DNA from 3 places in the Streptomyces sp. NPDC020747 genome. Region 1 is predicted to be linked to each of the others. Evidence: riboswitches for the same ligand, from Rfam matches in the RefSeq annotation. Region 1 holds a riboswitch; each other region holds the start of a gene.

Region 1 (3,240 bases):
CGCTCCTGCTCCGGCGTGTATTCGAGATGCACGGCGCCTCCTGGCTCCCACTGGCCCGCTCGTTCGGCCACCCGGACCTGACGGCGCACACCGTAGAACGTGTTCCAGAAATTGGGAATGCCGACGACGTACGCGACTGCCACGCACGCACACACCGAAGGGCCCCAGGATGTGCTCCAGGGGCCCTTCGGTGTGTGAACGGGTCAGTGCGCGACCGGAGTTGCCCGCCCTTCGGCCGCCTTCTCGCCCTCGGCCACGGCCGGTTCGGGAGCCAGCACGCGCTCCGCGAGCAGCCCGAAGACCAGGCCGTACGCGGTCCACAGGGTCACCTGGATGGCCAGGGTCGCCAGTCGGTACTGCCACAGCAGGGTGGCCGGGAAGCCCGCCGGCGCCTCGTTGAAGGACGGCAGGAACGCGTACGCCAGGCCGACGGCCAGGACGAAGGACGCGCCCGCCGCGAGGGTGGCGTTCCAGTTGCCCAGGCGCGGTGCGAGGCGTTTGCCGAGGATCACCGCGGCGACGGCCAGCAGCACGCTGAGCACGATCATCAGGAGGAACAGCGCGGTGCGCTGGTTGAGGGTGTCGGGGTCGCCGACGGCGGGCGGGTTCGCCGGGTACTTGAGGAACGGCACCAGGTAGACCGCGACCAGACCGGCGGCGGCCAGCAGCAGGGCGCTGGCTCGCGGCCCGAAGCGGCCGATCCTGCCGAGGGCGAAGCAGTACGCGAGGGCGGCTATGCCGCCGAACGCGACCCCGTAGACGAGGACGCCGGTGGACAGACCACCGGTGGACTGCATGGCACGGGAGACGAGTTCCTCGCCGCCGTGTTCGTGGGCGTGGGCCTCCTCGAACGCGATGGCCTGGTCCACCCGGGGTTCGCCCAGGAAGTAGGCGACGACCAGGGCGAGCACGCCCGCGGCAAGACCCGCGAGCATGCCGCGCACCAGGAGATTTCTGACGGTGACGGAGTTCATCGAGTTGTCCTGTCGGTTCTTTGTCGCCGTCAGTGGCAGGGGAAGCCGAGCAGGTGGCGGGCGTCGTGCACCCACTCGTGCACGCCTTCGCCGGAGACCAGGGAGGTGGCGCCCTGTTCGGCGCCGACGAAGTAGAGGAGCACCAGCATCAGGATGCCGAGGAAGACCGCCCAGGGGGCGATCGCGCCGATCGGCAGCTTTGCGGGTACGTCGGGGGTGGTTACGGTCGGCTGGGCGACGGCGGACTGCGCCATGGCAGGACCTCCTGGGGGAACTCGCGTCCCATCTCGGTGGTGCACAGGACGACGGCCACGGGTCTGACTTGCTCGACCTCCGCCTCCCCTGCTGGGAGGCGGTTGCGCGGGGCTTACAGTGGCGCGACCGTGCCGGATTCCCACCGGCTTCCGTCGTACCGTCGTCAATATCGACGAGAAGGTACCGCGAAGCGGAGTCGCGGCCAAGGGCGCACGGAATGCCGGGGGTGCGCCGGTGCCCTGGTCACGACCCCAATTCCCGGTACGGGCAGGGGTGTTGAGCACGTGTGGAACGCGAGGGCGGGCCGATGACCAGCCGAGTGATGTTGATCTCACCAGTGATGAGCGCGGCGTTGCGGGAGGCGCGTTTCGAAGACGGATGCCCCGTCGACCCGGCCGGGCTGCGGCTCGCCGGGGCGGCCGCGGGCTCGCTGCCGGCCGCCGACCGGGTCCTGGTCTCACCCACCGTTCGCTGCCGGGAGACGGCGGCGGCCCTCGGGCTCGACGCCCTCGCCGTCACCGAGCCCGACCTGGCCGGTCTGGACGTGGGCCGCTGGCGCGGGGCGACCCTCGCCGAGGTGAGCACCGACGAACCGGAAGCCGTGGGGCGCTGGCTGGCGGACCCGTCGTCCGCACCGCACGGCGGCGAGTCGGTGGCCGGGCTGTGCGAGCGCGTGGCGAAGTGGCTGGAGACGGTGGCGGATCCGAGTTCCGGGGCTTCGGGCTCAGGCTCGGCCGAGGGTTCAGGACCAGGCTCCGTCCGGATCATCGCCGTCGTCGAGCCGGAGATCGTACGGGCCGGGGTGGTGCGGGCACTCGGGGCCCCGGAGTCGGCGTTCTGGCGCGTCGACGTGCCGCCGTTGGCCGCGACGGAGTTCAGCGGGCGGGCCGGGCGTTGGAACGTACGGGTCGGACGGGCGCTCGGAGAGCCCAGGGAGTGAGGTCAGGCGGGCGCCCAACTGAACGGCCCCTCGCGACACGGCACCTCGGGGCGTGGCGCCCTCCCCCGCAACACTGCACCCGGCACCCGACACCCGACACCCGACACCCGACCGGAAACGTCACCTCCGCCGGACACGTCACCTCCGTACGTCACCGCACCGCACGGGGCCTCGCTGCACGGAACCTCACCTCAGGACGGCGAGAAACTCCGTGCAGGCACGCGCGCAGTCGCGGCAGGTCTCGGCGCCCTTCTCGGCGCCGGGGCTCCGGTCGAAGGCATGGGCGGTCTCCAGGCAGACGGCACGGCACCACTCCACCTGGGCGCGCATCCCGGCCTCGGCCTGCGTGGTCTGCTCGGCGAGGGCGCGGCAGGTCGCGTCGCAGACCTCCGCGCAGAGGATGCCCTTGCGCCTCAACTCCTGCTGATCGTCGGGGCCGTCGAGTTCGGCGAGGCTCGCGCGCAGGGCGCAGACCCGTGCGCACTCGCTACATGCCTGCGCACAGGCGAACCGGTCCTCGAGGAAACGAACGAGTTCCTGCTGCTCTGTCAATGACACGCGGTTCGGGTAGCCGGACATCGCCACGCCAAACCCGCCTTCACACCGGGCCGCGGAGCCAGAAGTGGCTGAGCGTGTCGAAGTTATTGACGTGCTCACGGCCAGACTCTACGTTCTGACCGGTTTACCGAACCACGTTCGGTATATCGATCCGTTCGTGGCGGGTGCGCACACCCCGGCAACCAACCCGGTGTGGGCGACCACTGACCCGCGACAACCTTCGGATCGGCAGACAAGGAGGCCTCGTGCGCATCGCGGACATGCTCACCGGGACAGCACTGGGTGCCGTGTTGGCGACGACGGTGCTACCGACCCCGGCAGCCGCGGCGTCGACCATCGTCGTGGCCGTCAACGGGAACGACGCCGCCGCCGGCACCCTCGACCAACCGCTGCGGACCGTCCAGAAAGCCGTCGACAGGGCGAAGGCGGGCGACACCATCCTCGTACGGGGCGGTACTTACGCCCTGACCGACAACATCACGATCACCACCTCGGGCACGGCGTCGCAGCCGA
Region 2 (3,240 bases), on a different contig from region 1:
CCACCCTGTCGCCCTCCCCAGTTCATCTTCCGTTCATCCAGGTTGCCTACGGTCCCTGTGCCACTGACGTCCAAGAGAAGCCTGGGTAAATGGAACACATCACGCTCCTCCTCGGAATCGTGATCGTTACCGCTCTCGTGTTCGATTTCACGAACGGTTTCCACGACACAGCCAACGCGATGGCGACGACCATCTCGACCGGTGCCCTGAAGCCCAAGACGGCGGTGGCCATGTCCGCCGTGCTGAACCTCGTCGGTGCGTTCCTCTCCGTGGAGGTCGCCAAGACGATCTCCGGCGGCATCATCAACGAAGAGGGCATCCGCACCGAAGTGATCTTCGCGGCGCTCGTCGGCGCCATCCTGTGGAATCTGCTGACCTGGCTCCTGGGTCTGCCCTCCAGTTCCTCCCACGCACTGTTCGGCGGCCTGATCGGCGCCGCGGTCATGTCGGCCGGCTGGTCGTCGGTGAACGGTTCGACCGTCGTCACCAAGGTCCTGCTCCCCGCGATCGCCGCGCCGCTGGTGGCCGGACTCGCCGCAACGCTGGCCACCCGGCTGACGTACCGCATCAGCAGCAAGGCCGGCGAGCAGGCGACCTCCAAGGGCTACCGCGCGGGTCAGATCACCTCCGCGGGCCTGGTCTCGCTGGCCCACGGCACGAACGACGCGCAGAAGACCATGGGCATCATCACGCTCGCCCTGGTCACCGGCGGTGTGATCGTGCCCGGGTCGAACCCTCCCCTGTGGGTCATCGTCTCGGCCGGTATCGCCATCGCGCTCGGCACCTACCTGGGCGGCTGGCGCATCATCCGCACCATGGGCAAGGGCCTCACCGACCTCGCGCCGCCGCAGGGCTTCGCCGCCCAGACCAGTGCCGCGACGGTCATCCTGGCCTCCTCGCACCTCGGCTTCTCGCTCTCCACCACCCAGTCCTGCTCCGGCGCCGTGATGGGTTCGGGCCTCGGCCGCAAGGGCGGTGTCGTCCGCTGGTCGACCGCGACCCGGATGTTCGTCGCCTGGGGCCTCACGCTGCCCGCCGCCGGACTGGTCGGCGCGGGCGCCGAGTTCCTCACCAAGCAGGGCACCTGGGGCATCGTCCTCACCGGCGCGCTGCTGGTCGCGGGCTCGGCGGTCATCTGGGTCCTCTCCCGCCGCCAGCCGGTCACCCGCGACAACGTGAACGACGTCGAAGGCGAGCCCGCGGGCGTCGTGACCACCGCCATCGCCGCCGTCACCCCGCCGCCCGCGGGCACGGTCGCCCCGGCGGAGGACCTCAAGACCACCATCCCGGGCCCGGACGCCACCGAGCCCGCCCGCCCGGCCACGGTGTAAGGAACCCACAGAATGAAGATCGACTGGGCAGCCCTCGGCTCCGTCTTCGGAGTCAGCCTCATCGTCACCGTCGCCCTCGTGGGCCTCTTCACCCTCGGCATCGTCGGCCTCTCCAAGCGCGAGTCGGCCTCCGCCCAGGGCGGCACCGCGACCCTCGCGGTCACGGGCGCGTACGCCTGCTTCGCCGCGTGCGCAGCGGCTGTGACGTACGGCATCTATCTGATCGTCGCCTGACGCGCACGGCACCTCCGTCCCGTACGACTCCGCCCCGTCGCCCCCCGGTCGGCGGGGCGGAGTCGTGTCCGTGTGTGGGCCTCAGCACACTCTCCCGTCGCAGGTCAACAGCAAGTTGACGGGTGTTCGTGGGCGTGGTGGACTGCCGGAGCCATGTACGGCGGCAGGAGAGGAAGCCGGTGCGAATCCGGCGCGGTCCCGCCACTGTTACCGGGGATTCGACACCCCGGGAGCCAGGAACTCTCGCCGTCTGTCTCGTCGAACCAGGGCGTGGACACCCTGAGTGAGGACAAATCGCCATGCGCGGCTGCCCAAGTGCCTTTCCAGCGACGGTTGTGCCCGACCTGACGGTCGGCTGAACCGATGCGTGCCGATCGCGTCTTCGCGTACGGCGCCGCCGCCGGCCTTCTCGGTGACCTGCTGCTCGGCGATCCACGCCGGGGGCATCCGGTCGCCGCGTTCGGACGTGCCGCGGGTGCCGTGGAGCGGGTGTTGTGGCGGGACCACCGGGGGTGGGGCGCGCTGCACACCGCCGTGTGTGTGGGTGGCGCTGTATCCCTCGCCGCCCTGGCCGACCGTTCCGTACGGACCTCTCGCATCGCGTCCGTCGCGTTGACAGCCGCCGCCACCTGGTCCGTCGTCGGCGGTACGTCGCTCGGCCGGGAGGCCCGGGCCATCGGCGGGGCGCTCGCCGCCGGGGACGTCGAGGTGGCCCGGGAGCGGCTGCCGCACCTGTGCGGGCGGGATCCGCAGGCTCTGGACGCCGACGGGATCGCCCGGGCCGTCGTCGAGTCCGTCGCCGAGAACACCTCCGACGCCGTCGTGGGCGCCCTCGTGTGGGGTGCCGCGGCCGGTGTGCCGGGGCTGGTCGCGTTCCGTGCCGTGAACACGCTCGACGCGATGGTCGGGCACAGGTCGGCCAAGTACCGGCGGTACGGGTGGGCTTCCGCGCGGCTCGACGACGTCGCGGGGTGGCCGGGGGCTCGGCTCACCGCCGTCCTCGCGGCCGTCGCGGGAAGCGATCCGCGCGGGGCCGTACGCGCCTGGCGTGCCGACGCCGTCAAGCATCCGAGCCCCAACGCCGGGCCCGTGGAGGCCTCGTTCGCGGGGGCGCTCGGCGTGCGGCTGGGCGGGACGCTCTCGTACGCCGGAAGGGTCGAACACCGGCCCGTACTCAATGGTGGTGGCCGGGCCGTGGAGGTCGGGGACATCGAGCGGGCCGTACGGCTCTCGCGGCGCGTGGGTCTGCTCGCGCTCGGCGTGAGTGTCGCCGGGCGGCTCCTCGTCAGCGGCCTTCGCGCGAAGGGGCGTACGTCATGAGCCGGGGAACGAGCGGGGGAACGGGTGGCGGGCTGCTCGTCGCCGGTACCACCTCCGACGCGGGCAAGAGCGTCGTCACCGCCGGGATCTGCCGGTGGCTGGTGCGGCGCGGCGTCAAGGTCGCGCCCTTCAAGGCGCAGAACATGTCGCTCAACTCGTTCGTCACGCGGGAGGGCGCCGAGATCGGGCGGGCGCAGGCCATGCAGGCGCAGGCCGCTCGTGTGGAGCCCACCGCGCTCATGAATCCCGTGCTGCTCAAGCCCGGCAGCGACCGGAGCAGTCAGGTCGTCCTCATGGGTAAACCCGTCGGTGAGATGAGCGCCCGCGGCTATCACGGCGGGCGGCAGGAAAAGCT
Region 3 (3,240 bases), on a different contig from region 1:
CTGTCGGGCAAGGTGCGGGAGGCGTCCGGCGCCTGGCTCGCGATGCACGCCGCCGACATCTCGATCGTGCGGCGCACACGCGAGACGAAGCCCGGGCGCTGGTTCACGTACATGGCCGACAAGTTGACCGCCTCGGGTGCACCCGAGGAGCACGTGGCGCCGATGCGCACCGCCCGCTCCCGGATGTTCCCCGGCGCCTCCCCCGCGCTCCCCGACCGCGAGATCGTCCCCGGCGAACTCCTCGACCTCGCCGGCCGCCGCCTCCGCGCGATCTGGACGCCGGGCCACACCCCCGGCCATGTCTGCCTCCACCTGGAGGAGGCCCATCCGGCCCAACTCCCGGGCCACGGACGCCTGTTCTCGGGGGACCACCTCCTGCCGAGGATCACCCCGCACATCGGCCTGTACGAGGACCCGAACGACGAGACCGTCGCCGACCCGCTCGGCGACTACCTCGACTCCCTGGAGCGGATCGGCCGCCTCGAACCGGCCGAGGTCCTCCCGGCCCACCTGCACTCCTTCACCGACGCGCCGTCCCGCGTAAGGGAGTTGCTGGACCACCACGAGTCCCGCCTCACCGACCTCCGCTCCCTCCTCGTCACCCCGCTCACCTCGTGGCAGCTCGCCGTCCGCATGGAGTGGAACCGCCCGTGGGACGACATCCCCTACGGATCGAGGAACATCGCCGTCTCGGAGGCGGAGGCCCACCTGCGCCGCCTGGTGAAACTGGGCCACGCGGAGGCGGTACCGGGGAGCGATCCGGTGACGTACGTGGCCGTTTGAGCCCGCCCTCCCCGGACGCCGGGGCAGGTCCGGTGACTCGAAGCGGTCAGACCTGACGACTCGAAGTGGTCGGCCCGGTGAATCGAGGTGGTCGGCCCCGGCGCGGAGCCGGTCCAGCCGTCCGGCCCCACGGGCGGACCTCAGGGTCTTGCTACGGGTCGGTACAGTGAGCGGGTCGTCATCACACTCGTACAGGGGGAAGCCGGTGCAAATCCGGCGCTGACCCGCAACCGTGTGCCGCCCGGTCGATCATTCGGTCTGGGGCGGTGAGCCGGACTGCCCCGTACGGAAGTGACCGGCTCGCGTCACCGGGACCGCCGGTGACCGGCACCGTCGAGGCATACGGAGCCGAGCCGCCCGGGGTTCTGGGCTGCCCGTCTCCTTGACAGGGAAAGGCACCCGCCGATCATGTTTGTCCGCCGCAGCGCAGCGGTACTGGCCGCCACCGCCGTGATCGGTACGGCGTCCGCGCCCGCCGCCCTCGCCGACGAGTCGCCCGGCGCGACCCCGTCCCAGGCGTTCCCCTCCGCCCTGTACGGCAGCACCGACCCCACCTATGACGGCGTCTGGCGGCAGTCGCTCGCGCTGCTCGCCCAGGACAGCGTGGATGTGAAGCCCGCGAAGAAGTCCGTCGACTGGCTCGTCGGCCAGCAGTGCGAGAGCGGTGCCTTCGCGGCGTACCGCCCCGACCCGAGCGCGAAGTGCGACGCCAAGACCAAGGTCGACACGAACAGCACCGCCGCCGCGTTGCAGGCCCTGGAGGCCCTCGACGCGAGCGACGCCGTGACGGGCGCGGCCGTGAAGTGGCTGAAGTCCGTGCAGAACAAGGACGGCGGCTGGGGCTACTTCCCCGGCACACCCAGCGACAGCAACTCGACGTCCGTCGTCATCGGGGCCCTGGACGCCGGGGACACCGACCCGAAGGACGTGCCCTCCAAGGACGACCGGACGCCGTACGACGCCCTGCTCGGCCTCTCCGTCCCCTGCGACGAGACCGGCGGTGGCGCCTTCGCCTTCCAGCCGGACAAGAAGGGCGAGCTCGCGGCGAACCCGGACGCCACGGCGGCGGGCGTGCTGGGTGCCCTCGGTGAGGGGCTGTCCCCGGAGCCCGAGGACGACGGCGGTTCCTCGAAGAATGCCAAGTGCGTGGGCGGCCATCCCTTCACGGTCGAGGACGCGGCGGCCAACGGTGCCCTGTACCTCGCGGGCGCGGTCGCCAAGAACGGCTACCTGAAATCCTCCCTCCCCGGCGCCGAGGACCAGCCGGACCACGGCAACACCGCCGACGCGGTCGTCGCGCTCGCCGCCGCCGGTCGCACGGCCGACACCGAGAAGCCGCTGGCCTGGCTGGAGAAGAACTCCGGTACCTGGGCGGCGAAGAGCGGCCCGGCGGCGTACGCGCAGCTGATCTTCGCGGCGAACGCCACCGGTACGGACCCGCGCGCCTTCGGCGGCGCCGACCTCGTGAAGCAGCTCGGCGCGACCGGCCCCGCGGCGTCGTCCTCCGCCCCGGCCGAGGACAAGAGCGACAAGGACGACGCCTCGGACGAGGGGGACGACGGCGGGGTCAGCCTCTGGTGGATCATCGGGGTCGGCCTGGTCGGCGGCATCGGCATCGGTTTCCTCCTCAGCGGCCGTAACAAGAAGCAGCAGCCGTGACCTGCCGCCGCCTGGTTCTGCCGGTCCTTTGTCTCCTGCTCGCCGTCCTCGGCACGGCGGGGCAGGCCCAGGCGGTCGGCTACCGCTACTGGTCCTTCTGGGACCGGAATTCCACCGCCGATACGGCCGATACGTGGGTGTACGCGACCCAGGGACCGTCGACCGCGCACCCCTCCGACGGTGACGTCCAGGGCTTCCGTTTCTCGGTGAGCGAGGACTCGAAGGACTCGGCGAAGCCTCGCGGGACGGCCGACTTCGCGACGATCTGCGCGAAGACGCCCGCGCGGGAGGGCTCCAAGCGGGTCGGCCTCGTCCTCGACTTCGGCACGGCCACGGACGCCCCGTCCGGCTCGACACCGCCCCGCCCCCGCACGGCCTGCGCCCGCGTCGACGAGGACGCCACGACCGCGGACGCCCTCGCAGCCGTCGCCAAGCCCCTCCGCTACGGCACGAACGCCCTGCTGTGCGCCATCGCGGGCTACCCGAGCACGGGTTGCGGAGAGCCGGTATCGGGCGACCGCCCGAAGGCTTCGGCGTCGCCCGGCGAGCAGACGAAGAGCGAGTCCGACGACGGCAACGGGGACGGGAACGAGGACGGCGGCCCGTCGCTGGGCCTGCTGGCCGGGATCGCCGCGGTGGCGGCCCTGGGCGCGGCAGCCGTGTGGCAAGCACGCCGCCGCCGCGGCTGACGGGCCCTTGCAATGACCGCCACCAACGACGACAAGCCTCAGACCACCACTGTGCCCACGACACCGGGCGCCCTGGCCAGAAAAGTTCAACACCAACTCACCGCCCCCC

What was found. A riboswitch is a leader RNA that binds a small molecule or an ion and turns the genes downstream of it on or off. The one in region 1 is predicted to bind cobalamin.
Region 2: another riboswitch for cobalamin. It lies ahead of ACH4YP_RS32740 (cobalamin biosynthesis protein); the one in region 1 lies ahead of ACH4YP_RS28350 (CbtB-domain containing protein).
Region 3: another riboswitch for cobalamin. It lies ahead of ACH4YP_RS19580 (prenyltransferase/squalene oxidase repeat-containing protein); the one in region 1 lies ahead of ACH4YP_RS28350 (CbtB-domain containing protein).

Annotation. Positions count from the first base shown of each region.
Region 1 covers NZ_JBIRTJ010000011.1:281,051-284,290, forward strand. The annotation lists gene ACH4YP_RS28340 (acyl-CoA dehydrogenase family protein) at 1-32, opposite strand, end outside; gene ACH4YP_RS28345 (CbtA family protein) at 204-974, opposite strand; gene ACH4YP_RS28350 (CbtB-domain containing protein) at 1,004-1,228, opposite strand; cobalamin riboswitch at 1,264-1,406, opposite strand; gene ACH4YP_RS28355 (histidine phosphatase family protein) at 1,537-2,169, shown strand; gene ACH4YP_RS28360 (ferredoxin) at 2,356-2,748, opposite strand; gene ACH4YP_RS28365 (right-handed parallel beta-helix repeat-containing protein) at 2,988-3,240, shown strand, end outside.
Region 2 covers NZ_JBIRTJ010000014.1:72,149-75,388, forward strand. The annotation lists gene ACH4YP_RS32730 (anion permease) at 90-1,331, shown strand; gene ACH4YP_RS32735 (hypothetical protein) at 1,344-1,565, shown strand; cobalamin riboswitch at 1,695-1,831, shown strand; gene ACH4YP_RS32740 (cobalamin biosynthesis protein) at 1,929-2,885, shown strand; gene ACH4YP_RS32745 (cobyric acid synthase) at 2,882-3,240, shown strand, end outside.
Region 3 covers NZ_JBIRTJ010000007.1:15,668-18,907, forward strand. The annotation lists gene ACH4YP_RS19575 (MBL fold metallo-hydrolase) at 1-783, shown strand, start outside; cobalamin riboswitch at 921-1,084, shown strand; gene ACH4YP_RS19580 (prenyltransferase/squalene oxidase repeat-containing protein) at 1,192-2,442, shown strand; gene ACH4YP_RS19585 (SCO2322 family protein) at 2,439-3,131, shown strand; gene ACH4YP_RS19590 (energy-coupling factor transporter transmembrane component T) at 3,144-3,240, shown strand, end outside.